3 regions of the Alkalihalobacterium alkalinitrilicum genome follow, and region 1 is predicted to be linked to each of the others. Evidence: a T-box and tRNA genes for the amino acid it is inferred to sense, from the RefSeq annotation. Region 1 holds a T-box; the other regions hold tRNA genes.
The links. The T-box of region 1 lies ahead of thrS (threonine--tRNA ligase). A T-box ahead of a tRNA ligase gene usually reads a tRNA of that ligase, here a tRNA-Thr.
Positions count from the first base shown of each region.

Region 1 (5,213 bases):
CCCAATTACTACATTTGTTATCGGTAGAAACGTTAACTATACAAATTTCTGTGATACGTATTGTCGATTCTGTGCGTTTTATCGTCCACCTGGGCATGCAGAAGGTTATGTTCTTGAAAATGAGGAAGTATTTAAGAAAATTCAGGAAACGGTTGATGTTGGGGGTACGGAAATTTTAATGCAAGGTGGAACGAACCCTGATTTACCTTTTTCGTATTATACTGATTTATTAAAAGAAATCAAAAAACGTTTTGACATTACGATGCATTCGTTTTCACCAGCTGAAATATACAAAATGGCAGAAGTATCAGGACTTTCATTAGAAGAAGTACTCATCCAACTAAAAGAAGCAGGGTTAGATTCTGTACCTGGCGGTGGTGCAGAAATTCTTACAGAAACGACTCGTAAACGAGTGAGTCGTATTAAAGATACTTGGGAAGAATGGATCGAATGTATGAAAACTGTTAAGAAAGTTGGAATGCATGGGACAGCTACGATGGTAATTGGATTAGGTGAAACGATCGAAGAGCGTGCATTGCATTTGCAACGAGTTCGTGATGCGCAAGATGAAGCTGATTGTTTTCTTGCTTTTATCTCTTGGACGTTCCAACCCGATAATACAAATTTAAAAGGTGAAAAAATTTCACCACGAGGATACTTAAAAAATGTAGCGATCTCGCGAATTTTCTTAGATAACATCGCGAATTTCCAATCTTCATGGGTAACGATGGGACCAGAAGTTGGAAAAGAATCGTTATCATACGGTTGTAATGATTTTGGAAGTACGATGATGGAAGAAAACGTCGTTTCAGCAGCAGGTACAACGCATAAAGTAAATACAAATCAAATTTTACAACTAATTCGAGAAGCGGGTAAAGTCCCTGCTCAACGAAATACAAAATATAAGACTTTGCGTGTGTTTGATAATGACGAAACGTCAGCAAAAGACTTTGTTATGCAAAATTAACAATCAGTTGTGACAGTTTACATTATGCTTATCTGATAGGAGGCTCTTGGGAGGACCTCTTATTGGATAAGCTTTTTTGGGGTCATTTTTTTCAAAGAAGTATACTTAATGAGAATTTTACAATAATAATAAAAAGTGAAAGGGGGACTGCGTTTCAGTGGAGATGGTAGGACATCGAACAATTGCTACCTTCGAATGTGATCATTGTTTAATTCATTTAACCGAACATAATGACGACTTGTTTGATAACGAGTCCAAAGAGTTTTATCAATCATTAGCCCAAATGATTGTAGATAGTTATAACAGTTAAGAGAAAATCATCATGTGAAAATATATTTGAAAATACGCTTATTCGATTAACGGTAAGCGTATTTTTTTGTTCTATTTTTCACAGCTTGTCATAGGAATGAATTAGGATGATTTGTCATGCACGAAAAATGACAACCAGAGACGGTACAATAAAGAACTTTCACACAGACGAGTCACACGTTATTTCGTTCTGTTTGTCTGTGTCCATTTATTCGGGCTATTTCTGACGTTTAATGTTTAACCTCTCTTCCTTTAACCTTGTATAAGGTGGGAATTAAGCGTTAGTTAAACGGGATAAATTGTTTATTTCATCGGTTAAGGGGGATTTGCCATTGATTGCTATCCAATTTGAATCTCAGCACGATTGCCAGCAAGTGTATAATCAACTTACCCGGTATATGTCTAAATATACTGAATTAGGTTTACATGTAATGTTAGACATAGATAAGGGTGAAGAAGAGACGACGATATTTATTTATTATGAAGACACAAGTATCGATTTCTATGATTCGTTCCATCCTCTATTAGCTTCTGTTCTTGCTCATCATGTGATCGATACAAAAGAGGAAGATTGGTTACTAGATATCATTGAAAATTTGTTTCACTTTAAAGATCCAGAAGAACAAGAACAGATATTAAGCATTGCTTGTGAAATCATTAACGGAGACCGAGATGATATACCCGCAATTTATTGTTTTTCTGAGCGTGAAAATTACTTATATGAAGCATTTGCAAGCGGGATTGATGCACATACGACGTTCTATTATGAACCATTTTTAACGTTTAGATTAAAAGAGTATGGAGAGATTTTAATAGATTGTGTGGAAATTGCGATTGATGAATACTTATTGGAACAAGAGTACCAGAGTATTGTCGAAAATCTACGTTTCTATTTAAAAACAGCACCTATGCAAATGAAAGAAATTCACCTTGTATATGATGGTCAATTTTCATTTTATAATAGTTTCTTTGAAAAAATAAGTAAGGAAGAAAAAGAATTTTTCCTTGAAGACGCATTAGTATTTGAAGGAGATCTAGACATTGAGGAAATGGTCGTATCACCGCTTGTGAGCATTAACCCAGAAACGGTTCACATTTATACAGATGATGTTGATCAGGGCATTATTTATACGCTGCAAACGATTTTTCAAGAAAGAGCTATCATTTATCCATTAGGAGTTTTTCAAAGAGTAACATAAAAAAGTTAATTTTGAAAACGAGAACTTGATTTTCTTTTCATCAATTCATATAATTACTTACATATCAAACTAAATGATGTGTGATGTAATGATAAGGATACGGGTCTTCGTTTACGGTTTCCAGAGAAGGTAGTAACTGCTGAGAGCTACCTAACACGTAATGTTGACTTACCACCTTTGAACATTAGCAGGGAAATGATAGTATCTGCTAACGGCTCCAGACCGTTATTCTGAAGAATTGAGCTATAATTGCGGCTTTTGATCGTAGGTAATTGTAACGATTGCAATTATGGAAACAAGGGTGGAACCACGAGTATAACACTCGTCCCTTTTTGGGATGGGTGTTTTTTATTTGGATTAGAAAAATTTTACTTATCGCCAAGTCCTTATGGTGAAAGCCTTAGTTTTACTTATACTATCAACCACTAAACATATAGTCTGCTGATAGTACAAAAAAAGATAGGAGTGAGAGTATGTCAGATGTATTGCAAATTACATTTCCAGATGGTGCTGTAAAGGAGTTTCCAGATGGAACGTCGACAGAAGATATTGCAGCATCAATTAGCCCAGGACTTAAGAAAAAATCAATTGCGGGTAAATTTAATGGCGAATTAGTCGATCTACGTACACCCCTTAAGACAGATGGAGTAATTGAAATTGTTACTCAAGACTCAGGAGATGCTTTAGAAATTATGCGACACAGTACCGCGCATTTATTAGCACAAGCCGTTAAGCGACTTTTCGGAGACGTGAAGCTTGGAGTTGGCCCAGTAATTGAAAATGGGTTTTACTACGATATTGACAGTGAAACGCCAATAACAGCTGAAGATCTACCGAAAATTGAAAAAGAAATGAAGAAAATTATCAATGAAAACATCGACATTAACCGTGTTGAAGTTAGTCGCGATGAAGCGGTCGCTCGCTATAAAGAAATTGATGATCAACTTAAACTAGAACTCATTGAAGCCATCCCAGCTGAAGAAAAGGTTACAATCTATGAACAAGGTGAATTTTTTGACCTTTGTCGTGGCGTGCATGTTCCATCTACTGGAAAAATCAAAGAGTTTAAATTATTAAGTATTGCTGGTGCGTATTGGCGTGGAGATAGTAAAAATAAAATGCTTCAACGTATTTACGGAACAGCTTTCTTTAAGAAAGCAGACCTTGATGAGCATTTACGTTTATTAGAGGAAGCGAAAGAACGTGACCATCGTAAGCTAGGAAAAGAACTTAGTTTATTTACGAACTCACAAAAAGTAGGACAAGGTTTACCTCTTTGGCTTCCAAAAGGAGCAACGATTCGTCGTTTAATTGAAAGATACATCGTCGATAAAGAAGTTCGCTTAGGGTATGATCACGTTTATACACCAGTTTTGGGTAGTTCTGAATTATATAAAACATCGGGACACTGGGATCATTATCGCGATAGTATGTTTCCAGTGATGGAAATGGATAATGAAGAACTCGTCCTTCGTCCAATGAACTGCCCTCATCATATGATGGTGTACAAGCATGATATTCATAGCTATCGAAAGTTACCAATTCGTATTGCTGAACTTGGGACGATGCATCGTTATGAAATGAGTGGTGCGGTTACAGGATTACAAAGGGTACGAGGTATGACGTTAAATGATGCTCATATTTTCTGTCGACCAGACCAGATTAAAGATGAGTTCATCCGTGTAGTTCGTCTCATTCAAGAAGTGTATAAAGACTTTGGTTTAAATGATTATTCGTTCCGATTATCATATCGTGATCCTGAAGATAAAGAGAAATACTTTGACGATGATCAAATGTGGAATAAAGCGCAAAGTATGTTAAAAGAAGCGATGGATGATTTAGGTGTGGAATACTTTGAAGCTGAAGGTGAAGCAGCGTTTTACGGGCCGAAGTTGGATGTCCAAGTGCGTACAGCGTTAGGAAAAGATGAAACATTATCGACGGTTCAACTTGACTTCTTATTACCAGAGCGATTTGATTTAACCTATGTAGGGGAAGATGGAAAGCCTCATCGTCCAGTGGTTATCCACCGTGGTGTAGTATCAACAATGGAACGTTTCGTTGCCTTCTTAATTGAAGAATATAAAGGAGCTTTCCCAACGTGGATTGCACCTGTTCAAGTTCAAGTGATTCCAGTCTCTCCTGACGTTCACCTCGACTATGCGAAACGCGTAGCTGAAACGTTACAGGCAGATGGCATTCGAGTAGAGATTGACGAACGGGATGAAAAAATTGGATATAAAATCCGTGAAGCACAAATGCAAAAGATACCTTATATGCTTGTCCTTGGTGATCAAGAAATTGAAGGTGAAGCTGTAAATGTACGAAAATACGGTGAGCAAAAGTCAACATCAATACCGCTTGTAGGTTTCGTAAACCAAATCAAAGAAATTGTAGAACAACGTGGAAAATAACAGGTAAATGAAAAAGACTTACTTACTGTCATACACTTAAAATGGCTAGTAGCGAATATTTCAACTTGGAATAGTTCGCCCTTGCTGTATTAGAGTGAAAGGACTTTAAGTGAGTCTTTTTTTATTAAAAAGTTTATCTTGGTTAAGTTCTTAGGGTAAAGACCCCACCTCTTAGCGTATCGTAGGTGGGAAGTTTTAATCAGGTGGAGTCGAAACTCCATCTGATACCTCGATGTTCCAGCTTGCTGGAACGAGTTCGCTAAGGTATTTAGAAAAAAACGCTAGAGCTAATCACCCTACCAAAATTTTCGTTTTCCTTGAGAA
Region 1 covers NZ_KV917368.1:4,640,913-4,646,125, forward strand. The annotation lists gene mqnC (cyclic dehypoxanthinyl futalosine synthase) at 1-967, shown strand, start outside; gene BK574_RS27715 (hypothetical protein) at 1,125-1,277, shown strand; gene ytxC (putative sporulation protein YtxC) at 1,609-2,475, shown strand; T-box leader at 2,555-2,808, shown strand; gene thrS (threonine--tRNA ligase) at 2,949-4,889, shown strand.

Region 2 (5,213 bases), 2.7 Mb from region 1:
ATCTAGTATGAATGAGTTACAAATTTTAATTCAATAACTAGTTAGATGAATCTCTTAAAGAAAATAGTAATCTTCACTCCTTTGTATTATTTTTTGCAGTTCTCTTAACTGCTTGTCCTACACTCTACAGAAGAAATTTAACGAAACTATGATCAAAAATAGAACAGTTTTAGGTCTTTTTTAGACATAATTAAAATTAGTGTCTGAATGTTCATTTTAGATATCTCTCTATTTGCCAACGAACATCGTTGATTTTAAACAAACGGTCTTTAAAATAGAAGCAATACCGTATTCAGTCTAGCTTCATGCAATATTACTATGGAACGTTATCTGGAATGATGACGATTGAAAAACGAAAGGTGATTGCAACAAGTACACACTGGGGAAGGTGGTTGGAAGAAGCATAAATAAAAGGTAGCTGTCATAAGCATTGATTTGCATACAATTTTTAACACTGCCTATTCAACAACTGTTGATTTTTACAAATAATTTTAAATTTATTAATAAACCCCTTATATAATACGACAAATTCATTTCTTATGTAACAATTATATTACATTCTAGCAAAATTCGTTGTTATTAGACATGAAACATATTAAAATTTGATAGACTATTAAAAAGTAGATTCTTCCATTAGATAAAGGTAATGGTACATATAAAAGGAGAGTAATATAATGAAAAGGAAGTTAACGAAAGTAGTTATTGCTACGGCTCTAGCTGCTACCCTTCTTCATGCGGTTCCGACAACATCCTACGCTAATCCTACAGTGAATTTTTCCGCGCAAATTGAAGAATTTGAAACGAATATACTTACATATGACAACAAGATTATCGAATCAATTGCCAAAATTGAAGAGTTAACAAAAGAGATTGAACGCGGCCAAAAGCAAATCGAAAATAACCAAGAGGAAATCGATGAAGCACAAGAAAGATTTGATAGTTTAAAAGAGATCTATTTCGAACGTTTACGGGCCATGCAACAAAATGGTCAAAGTCCAATGTTAACGTATATTGATGTGATCTTATCCTCTAAAGGGTTTTCAGATCTCATTGAACGAGTAACACTCATCTCTCAAGTCATCGACCAAGATCAGAAATTACTAGATAACCTTCAGACCGCTGAAATTGAACTCACTAAACTACAAGAAAATCTTGTAAAAGAAGTAGCTCAATTAGAAATTAATAAACAAACGGTAGAAGACGAACGAGCTTCAATGGAAAGAAACAAATCTACCGTAATGCAAGAATTAGAACGAGTAAAAGAATTACAACGCCAAGAAGAAGTTCGCTTAGCTGAAGAAGCACGTATAGCCGAGGAAGCAGCAAGAGCTGAAGAAGAACGACAAGCTGCGACACTCGCGCAACAAACACAACAAAATGTTCAAAATAATAACCAGACAACACAAAGTCAACCGACTGTAACCAACACGACTTCAGAACCAACCACAACACCTACAAATACTTCAGTAAACACGAACACTAATCAAAACACTGTTACAAAAACGGTTAATTCTGGAAACTCAGATAAAGTATCTCAGTTAATTAATTACAGTAAACAATTCTTAGGAACACCTTATGTATGGGGCGGCACAACTCCAAGTGGGTTTGATTGCTCAGGATTTACATCGTACGTCTTCCGCTCAGTTGGTGTAAACTTACCAAGAACATCTAGACAACAAGCTACAGTTGGAGTAGCTGTTCCTACTAACCAAGTACAACCAGGTGACTTGATCTTTAGAGGAAGCCCTATTCACCACGTTGGTATATACATAGGAAATGGTCAATACATCCACTCTCCACAAACTGGTGATGTTGTGAAGATCTCTAGTTACAATCCTTCTAAACATACACAAGCACGTCGTGTATTAAATTAATAGTTTAAGTAGTTGAATAGCTAACAAAGAAGGTGGACCTATCATTAGGTACCACCTTCTTTAATTATCCTTTTTTAATTTTGTTGTTCGAAATCGTTTAACTATAACTGTTAATGATGTAAAGTTAACTAACTTTTACTAGAGTTTTCTTCTAAATACTAGGTAATAATTAAACAAAAAAAGACCAACAATTGTTGATCTAATCTTATTGTTAATTATTAGTTATTAGTTATGTATTGGTGCGGGTGAAGGGACTCGAACCCCCACGTCAAAGACACTAGATCCTAAGTCTAGCGCGTCTGCCAATTCCGCCACACCCGCAAAAATAAAAATGGTGAGCCATGAAGGACTCGAACCTTCGACCCTCTGATTAAAAGTCAGATGCTCTACCAACTGAGCTAATGGCTCCCGAATTAATGTATATTATTCACTTTGAATGTTTAATCCTCTACTAGCTACTCAATGAAACATATACATTGAAACAACTCGTAGGTTTTCCTAACAACAAATGCTCGTAGCTCTACCTCATTAGAGATTCGCAATAAATCGTAATGGTGCCGGCGAGAGGACTTGAACCCCCAACCTACTGATTACAAGTCAGTTGCTCTACCAATTGAGCTACACCGGCATAATGGTGGAGGATGACGGGCTCGAACCGCCGACCCCCTGCTTGTAAGGCAGGTGCTCTCCCAGCTGAGCTAATCCTCCATTAAGATTTTGATAAGCTGCGAATTTCTTCGTCAGTTTCGGCCTTCCGGTACTCACGTATTTAGATACGATCTGTTCCTCAGGACTTCACTTCCTCGAACTTCTTGCTTCTAAAAATCTTTTAGAAATTGGTGACCCGTACGGGATTCGAACCCGTGTTACCGCCGTGAAAGGGCGGTGTCTTAACCGCTTGACCAACGGGCCAGTAAGTGGCTCCACAGGCAGGACTCGAACCTGCGACCGATCGGTTAACAGCCGATTGCTCTACCAACTGAGCTACTGTGGAATAAGTTATGGTGGGCCTAAGTGGACTCGAACCACCGACCTCACGCTTATCAGGCGTGCGCTCTAACCAGCTGAGCTATAGGCCCATAAAAAATGGAGCGGGTGATGAGAATCGAACTCACGACATCAGCTTGGAAGGCTGAGGTTTTACCATTAAACTACACCCGCAACTTATTCACTTAATATTCATTCCAAAATATAAATAAATTGGCGCGCCCTGAGAGATTCGAACTCCCGACCTTTTGATTCGTAGTCAAACACTCTATCCAGCTGAGCTAAGGGCGCATATGGTGCCGAGGGCCGGACTTGAACCGGCACGGTAGTCACCTACCGCAGGATTTTAAGTCCTGTGTGTCTGCCAATTCCACCACCCCGGCAAAGCAGACATTAGTTATACATCAGTTTCTCTTGGAGGCGGCACCCGGATTCGAACCGGGGGATAAGGGTTTTGCAGACCCGTGCCTTACCACTTGGCTATGCCGCCAAATACCTTAGATATCACTAACTGTCCGTTTAAATTGACAGTAATAATAAAACTTGTATCTGATGGCGGAGGAAGAGGGATTCGAACCCCCGCGCGGTTTAACCCGCCTGTCGGTTTTCAAGACCGATCCCTTCAGCCGGACTTGGGTATTCCTCCATACCTATGTTTCTGGTGGACCCTGTAGGACTCGAACCTACGACCAATCGGTTATGAGCCGACCGCTCTGACCAACTGAGCTAAGGGTCCTTATAATGGTAGCGGCGGAGGGAGTCGAACCCACGACCTCACGGGTATGAACCGTACGCTCTAGCCAGCTGAGCTACACCGCCATTATTAAGATAGATTAAATTGTATAAATGGTGGAGCCTAGCGGGATCGAACCGCTGACCTCCTGCGTGCAAGGCAGGCGCTCTCCCAGCTGAGCTAAGGCCCCATCTATATGAATACAAGAGAGAGTCATTCTCTCAAAACTGGATAATGTGCTAGAAGAATATCAACGCTTTATGTTTTGGATAAGCCCTCGACCGATTAGTATCTCTCAGCTCCACGTGTCGCCACGCTTCCACCCGAGACCTATCAACCTCATCATCTCTAAGGGGTCTTACTTACTTAACGTAATGGGAAATCTCATCTTGAGGGGGGCTTCACGCTTAGATGCTTTCAGCGCTTATCCCGTCCACACGTAGCTACCCAGCTATGCTCCTGGCGGAACAACTGGTACACCAGCGGTGTGTCCATCCCGGTCCTCTCGTACTAAGGACAGCTCCTCTCAAATTTCCTACGCCCACGACGGATAGGGACCGAACTGTCTCACGACGTTCTGAACCCAGCTCGCGTACCGCTTTAATGGGCGAACAGCCCAACCCTTGGGACCTACTTCAGCCCCAGGATGCGATGAGCCGACATCGAGGTGCCAAACCTCCCCGTCGATGTGGACTCTTGGGGGAGATAAGCCTGTTATCCCCAGGGTAGCTTTTATCCGTTGAGCGATGGCCCTTCCATGCGGAACCACCGGATCACTAAGCCCGACTTTCGTCCCTGCTCGACTTGTAGGTCTCGCAGTCAAGCTCCCTTATGCCTTTGCACTCTACGAATGATTTCCAACCATTCTGAGGGAACCTTTGGGCGCCTCCGTTACTGTTTAGGAGGCGACCGCCCCAGTCAAACTGCCCACCTGACACTGTCCCTGAACCGGATCACGGTTCGAGGTTAGAACTTCAATACAGCCAGGGTAGTATCCCACCGACGCCTCCACGTAAGCTGGCGCTCACGCTTCCAAGGCTCCTACCTATCCTGTACAAGCTGTACCAAAATCCAATATCAAGCTACAGTAAAGCTCCATGGGGTCTTTCCGTCCTGTCGCGGGTAACCTGCATCTTCACAGGTAATATAATTTCACCGGGTCTCTCGTTGAGACAGTGTCCAAGTCGTTACACCATTCGTGCGGGTCGGAACTTACCCGACAAGGAATTTCGCTACCTTAGGACCGTTATAGTTACGGCCGCCGTTTACTGGGGCTTCGGTTCACAGCTTCGGCTTGCGCCTAACCACTCCCCTTAACCTTCCAGCACCGGGCAGGTGTCAGCCCCTATACTTCGCCTTGCGGCTTCGCAGAGACCTGTGTTTTTGCTAAACAGTCGCTTGGACCTATTCACTGCGGCTCTCTCGGGCATACACCCTAACAGAGCACCCCTTCTCCCGAAGTTACGGGGTCATTTTGCCGAGTTCCTTAACGAGAGTTCTCCCGAGCGTCTTAGAATTCTCTTCCCGCCTACCTGTGTCGGTTTGCGGTACGGGCACCTCTCACCTCGCTAGAGGCTTTTCTTGGCAGTGTAGGATCAGGAACTTCGGTACTTAATTTC
Region 2 covers NZ_KV917368.1:1,924,304-1,929,516, forward strand. The annotation lists gene BK574_RS08900 (C40 family peptidase) at 675-1,874, shown strand; tRNA gene BK574_RS08905 (tRNA-Leu) at 2,112-2,195, opposite strand; tRNA gene BK574_RS08910 (tRNA-Lys) at 2,207-2,282, opposite strand; tRNA gene BK574_RS08915 (tRNA-Thr) at 2,427-2,502, opposite strand; tRNA gene BK574_RS08920 (tRNA-Val) at 2,507-2,582, opposite strand; tRNA gene BK574_RS08925 (tRNA-Glu) at 2,712-2,786, opposite strand; tRNA gene BK574_RS08930 (tRNA-Asn) at 2,793-2,868, opposite strand; tRNA gene BK574_RS08935 (tRNA-Ile) at 2,877-2,953, opposite strand; tRNA gene BK574_RS08940 (tRNA-Gly) at 2,962-3,035, opposite strand; tRNA gene BK574_RS08945 (tRNA-Arg) at 3,076-3,152, opposite strand; tRNA gene BK574_RS08950 (tRNA-Leu) at 3,156-3,244, opposite strand; tRNA gene BK574_RS08955 (tRNA-Cys) at 3,277-3,351, opposite strand; tRNA gene BK574_RS08960 (tRNA-Ser) at 3,415-3,507, opposite strand; tRNA gene BK574_RS08965 (tRNA-Ile) at 3,521-3,597, opposite strand; tRNA gene BK574_RS08970 (tRNA-Met) at 3,604-3,680, opposite strand; tRNA gene BK574_RS08975 (tRNA-Ala) at 3,709-3,784, opposite strand; rRNA gene BK574_RS08980 (23S ribosomal RNA) at 3,860-5,213, opposite strand, start outside.
Region 2: it encodes a tRNA-Thr, which carries the amino acid that the T-box ahead of thrS (threonine--tRNA ligase) is inferred to sense. The anticodon was not compared.

Region 3 (5,213 bases), 1.5 Mb from region 1:
TCCTGTACGTCGGAGCACCGCAAGAATTGAAACTGACGAAGAAATTCGCAGCTTATCAAAAATCCTAATAGAAAATTGTTAGAAGCGAGTAGTTCGAGGCGGCAAGTTCACGAGTAGCGGAATGTACGTTTGAAGGGTACATGAGCAACGCAGGGAGCGCAGCCAACGAAGAAATGCGAAGCTTATCACAATTTTATAAGTCTAGTGGCGATAGCGAAGAGGTCACACCCGTTCCCATGCCGAACACGGAAGTTAAGCTCTTCAGCGCCGATGGTAGTTGGGGGCTTCCCCCTGTGAGAGTAGGACGTCGCTAGGCTATTAAATAAATATTATCTGGGGCCTTAGCTCAGCTGGGAGAGCGCCTGCCTTGCACGCAGGAGGTCAGCGGTTCGACCCCGCTAGGCTCCACCAGGATTTTTCATTCGGAGGAATACCCAAGTCCGGCTGAAGGGATCGGTCTTGAAAACCGACAGGCGGGTTAAACCGCGCGGGGGTTCGAATCCCTCTTCCTCCCCCATATTTATTTAATAACTTAGACCATCTATTTACTGTATATCATCGAATCCATTTCGAGGAAACGCAAGTAGAGAAAAAGAAAGCCAATTGCTTCGATGAGTAACATCATCCATAAGCATTCATATTATCGCGGGGTGGAGCATGGAGCTATACTTCATGAATTCACATCGACATGTCGTGACGCATCAAGCTACAAAGCGTTACGAGAAGAGGAAACGATGACCTCTTAGAAAAAACATCATCCGTAAGCTATATAACGTCGCGGGGTGGAGCAGTCTGGTAGCTCGTCGGGCTCATAACCCGAAGGTCATAGGTTCAAATCCTATCCCCGCAACCAAAATAACTTTTAGTGTGGTCCCGTGGTGTAGCGGTTAACATGCCTGCCTGTCACGCAGGAGATCGCGGGTTCGATTCCCGTCGGGACCGCCATAAAATATTAGAGTTTAGAGAAGCAAGAAATTCAATGCTTATCGCAAGTTGAATAAGGCTCGGTAGCTCAGTCGGTAGAGCAATGGACTGAAAATCCATGTGTCGGCGGTTCGATTCCGTCCCGAGCCACCATTTAATGTTGGAGGGGTAGCGAAGTGGCTAAACGCGGCGGACTGTAAATCCGCTCCCTGAGGGTTCGGCGGTTCGAATCCGTCCCCCTCCACCATTTTTTACTCTAGGGGCATAGTTTAAAGGTAGAACTACGGTCTCCAAAACCGTCAGTGTGGGTTCAATTCCTACTGCCCCTGCCAGAGAGACCATTATATTGTGGCGGTTGTGGCGAAGTGGTTAACGCACCGGATTGTGATTCCGGCATTCGTGGGTTCAATTCCCATCAGCCGCCCCATTTTAATAGTATAAAAATTTATGGGCTATAGCCAAGCGGTAAGGCAACGGACTTTGACTCCGTCATGCGTAGGTTCGAATCCTGCTAGCCCAGCCATTATGCGGAAGTAGTTCAGTGGTAGAACATCACCTTGCCAAGGTGAGGGTCGCGGGTTCGAGTCCCGTCTTCCGCTCCAAGAAAATAGTCTGTCTAGCCGGGGTGGTGGAATTGGCAGACACACAGGACTTAAAATCCTGCGGTAGGTGACTACCGTGCCGGTTCAAGTCCGGCCCTCGGCACCATATGCGCCCTTAGCTCAGCTGGATAGAGTGTTTGACTACGAATCAAAAGGTCGGGAGTTCGAATCTCTCAGGGCGCGCCAATTTAATACGGGAAGTGGCTCAGCTTGGTAGAGCACCTGGTTTGGGACCAGGGGGTCGCAGGTTCAAATCCTGTCTTCCCGACCATGACGAATTTAAATTCAATAGGGCCTATAGCTCAGCTGGTTAGAGCGCACGCCTGATAAGCGTGAGGTCGGTGGTTCGAGTCCACTTAGGCCCACCATATATTATTCCACAGTAGCTCAGTTGGTAGAGCAATCGGCTGTTAACCGATCGGTCGCAGGTTCGAGTCCTGCCTGTGGAGCCACTTACTGGCCCGTTGGTCAAGCGGTTAAGACACCGCCCTTTCACGGCGGTAACACGGGTTCGAATCCCGTACGGGTCACCAATTTAAATTTTTTTGTTCCAGTTTTCATGGAGGATTAGCTCAGCTGGGAGAGCACCTGCCTTACAAGCAGGGGGTCGGCGGTTCGAGCCCGTCATCCTCCACCATGCCGGTGTAGCTCAATTGGTAGAGCAACTGACTTGTAATCAGTAGGTTGGGGGTTCAAGTCCTCTCGCCGGCACCACTATAAACTTAAAAAAAGTTTATTAAAATGAGTAATAAGTTAATACTCATTTTTGTGTTAGGAAGATATTCGTTCAAAAATCAAAGTGAATAAGCTACATTTAATTCGGGAGCCATTAGCTCAGTTGGTAGAGCATCTGACTTTTAATCAGAGGGTCGAAGGTTCGAGTCCTTCATGGCTCACCATTTTTTGTTTTTGCGGGTGTGGCGGAATTGGCAGACGCGCTAGACTTAGGATCTAGTGTCTTTGACGTGGGGGTTCGAGTCCCTTCACCCGCACCATTCTATTCATAAATAAAGAGAATATACATATGTAAGGGAATTACCGTTTATAGGTAATTCCCTTTTTAGCGCCAGGTACCTTTAGCAGACTAAAGAGGACTGATAACGTTGATTCAGTCCAATTGTCTTGGTGGAGCGCCATTTTGGTGTTTCTTAGTTATTGATTCTGTAAACAGCGTAGGATATTTTTTTTGCTCAGTAATAATTGGTGGAGCTTGGCCTGAAGGAAATTTAGTGTGAATATAATCTAATAATGTTTGTATGTCTTTTTTGGTAGCTAATTGACTTTGTTCATCTAATATAATGCCAAGTTGGCCGCTAACTTCAACAGTTGCCCACTTAACTTGACTAATGTGTTGCACATTGGCTTGACGTAAGCGCATTTCTAATTGATCGACTGTAAGTCTTAATTTTTTTAAGTTTTTAATATTGATTACACCATCTTCGATTACAATAATTGATTTTCCAGTAAAAAAACTTTCAACTTTGTCAAACTTAACTTGAAGAAATTCAATAAAAATTAAAGTAAGAATAAGTAAAAGTGCAATGAGAAATGTAATCCAAATGTTTCGCTCACTTACTGGCTGTATCATTAAGTTCCCAATGGAAATCATAATAACGGTTTGGGAGACGGTTAATTGGGAGATTGATTTTCTACCACCAAGCCGTAATATCATAACCCCTACAAATACAATTATAATGGCTTTCCATACCCAGTGAAAATCCAAAATACTGCCTCCTTTATCTACAAAGGGTAATATGGATAGTTTATGTAATATATGTAAATTCTACTCAATAAGAGGTGAGAAAAAATGTCATCTAAAATGCGAAGAACTTTATGTTATTTAATAGGTTTATTAATTTTATCGATAGGGATCACATTTACGATCATTGCTAACCTTGGAGCAGGAGCTTGGGATGCGTTAAATGTAGGCTTATCCAATCGAGTTGGTTTAACAGTAGGTACATGGGTTATTCTAATTGGAGTTATTTTAATCATTGTGAATGCTCTAATAGCACGGGCCCGCCCAGAAATTCACTCATTACTAACGGTTATTGTCTTAGGTTATTTTATTGATTTTTGGTTGTTGATTGTATTTCAAAACATTCGCTTGACGGAGTTGCCAATACAAGCTGCTGTTCTTTTATTAGGAGTTATCTTAATGGGGCTTGGAATATCGACCTATTTACAAGCAGACTTTGCGATCATACCAATCGATCGGTTGATGTTGAATTTAAAAGATCTCTTACGATTGCCCTTGATGGTGGCGAAAACAATAGCCGAAATTACGGCTTTAATTGTTGCTTTAATTGTAGGAGGTCCGATTGGAATTGGAACGATAGTGGTTACCTTAAGTATCGGGCCATTAATCCAAGTGTTCTATAGACGCGTAAAAAAAATTGTTAGTATATAACAAGAAAAAGGCTTCGGAACGAAGTCTTTTTTAGATGGATAAATTTTTATAGATTGAAAAAACTAAGGTCAATCGGACAGTTATAGAAAGAAGGAGGAAAAGTCGATGCGAAAGGTGTCGCTATGTATTCTTATATTATTTTTGTTTTCGTTACCGTTAAATGGATTGGCTGAAGAGAATAAAGGGGAAGAGAAGAAAGCGAAAATTCCTGATTACGTTTTAGATATTTCTAAAGACAACACATATCCTAATCCAACACAAGACCTACCCTATTTACAGCCAAGTGAGTTGACTCAAGAATTATTAAATTCAGCTGAGGTTACAATTGCCAACCCTGAACTCATTCGCTTATTAAATGAGTCTTCGATTAACAATTCGAAAACGGCACTGCTTTTTAAGGCATCCATTTATTTAGGGCAATGGCCTCTTAATTATGAATCAGGTGAGACGAACGTTAACTGGGAATATAATAAAGTGAATACCAATTATGTGGATAATCGGGGCGGGCGCTCTCCACAAAAGTTGACTTATACACAAGATCAACAAAAGAAAATTTCAGGTGGCCTTACTGCTGAAGTTCCAAATAGTGAAGAAGTGAAAAAAATGATGATGATAAAAGCAGCTGAAAAAACAGGGTTACCACTTGCTTTTGACACGGTGATTGGATACGGTACAAAAAAAGGACAAGTGTATAAAATTGCTCCCAAAAATGTAGGATACCTTTACGCCTATGTACCAGCAGCAAATGAAAAAGGAAAAGTAACATATGGAGAAGTCTATTTAACCATTAAGAATGGAAAGCGAAAAATTGAAGTTAAAAATGTGACACAGCAAGGAATTGGTGCGTGGATTCCTGTTCAAGATCACTTAAGTTTTAAGTTTTATACAGCTAATCAACCTCGTTAAGGTTGATTAGAAAAGGTTGAATTTAAGCAAGCATATAATACTGGACAAGAAAAAGGAGTACCCCGCAATGGTACTCCTTTTTTGAAAGATAAGAGTTGATTTTTAGTTTCAGCGCAAAGTGTTTAGTGGAATTCTTACTTTATTCTTTATTAAAGTTTCGATTTCTTATTCTTGAAGGAAACATTTTGATAATACGTATCTTTAACGAGTATATTTGGTCCTAAGCATTTCACAGCAGGGCAATGACAATTGAGCTCATCTGCTAAGGTAGAAGCGTTCCACGTTTTATACGCATGTTCTAATGAAGTCGTTTGAATATTACCGAGTGACGGGGCATCACCGAAATCAGTGACAATAATACTCCCATCAAA
Region 3 covers NZ_KV917368.1:3,177,694-3,182,906, reverse strand. The annotation lists rRNA gene rrf (5S ribosomal RNA) at 201-316, shown strand; tRNA gene BK574_RS15410 (tRNA-Ala) at 336-411, shown strand; tRNA gene BK574_RS15405 (tRNA-Ser) at 425-517, shown strand; gene BK574_RS28855 (hypothetical protein) at 612-746, shown strand; tRNA gene BK574_RS15400 (tRNA-Met) at 777-853, shown strand; tRNA gene BK574_RS15395 (tRNA-Asp) at 870-945, shown strand; tRNA gene BK574_RS15390 (tRNA-Phe) at 1,002-1,077, shown strand; tRNA gene BK574_RS15385 (tRNA-Tyr) at 1,087-1,171, shown strand; tRNA gene BK574_RS15380 (tRNA-Trp) at 1,183-1,256, shown strand; tRNA gene BK574_RS15375 (tRNA-His) at 1,276-1,351, shown strand; tRNA gene BK574_RS15370 (tRNA-Gln) at 1,373-1,447, shown strand; tRNA gene BK574_RS15365 (tRNA-Gly) at 1,452-1,526, shown strand; tRNA gene BK574_RS15360 (tRNA-Leu) at 1,544-1,632, shown strand; tRNA gene BK574_RS15355 (tRNA-Arg) at 1,636-1,712, shown strand; tRNA gene BK574_RS15350 (tRNA-Pro) at 1,721-1,797, shown strand; tRNA gene BK574_RS15345 (tRNA-Ile) at 1,818-1,894, shown strand; tRNA gene BK574_RS15340 (tRNA-Asn) at 1,903-1,978, shown strand; tRNA gene BK574_RS15335 (tRNA-Glu) at 1,985-2,059, shown strand; tRNA gene BK574_RS15330 (tRNA-Val) at 2,088-2,163, shown strand; tRNA gene BK574_RS15325 (tRNA-Thr) at 2,165-2,240, shown strand; tRNA gene BK574_RS15320 (tRNA-Lys) at 2,350-2,425, shown strand; tRNA gene BK574_RS15315 (tRNA-Leu) at 2,438-2,521, shown strand; gene BK574_RS15310 (DUF421 domain-containing protein) at 2,635-3,249, opposite strand; gene BK574_RS15305 (YczE/YyaS/YitT family protein) at 3,334-3,936, shown strand; gene BK574_RS15300 (YfkD famly protein) at 4,042-4,842, shown strand; gene yfkAB (radical SAM/CxCxxxxC motif protein YfkAB) at 4,992-5,213, opposite strand, start outside.
Region 3: it encodes a tRNA-Thr, which carries the amino acid that the T-box ahead of thrS (threonine--tRNA ligase) is inferred to sense. The anticodon was not compared.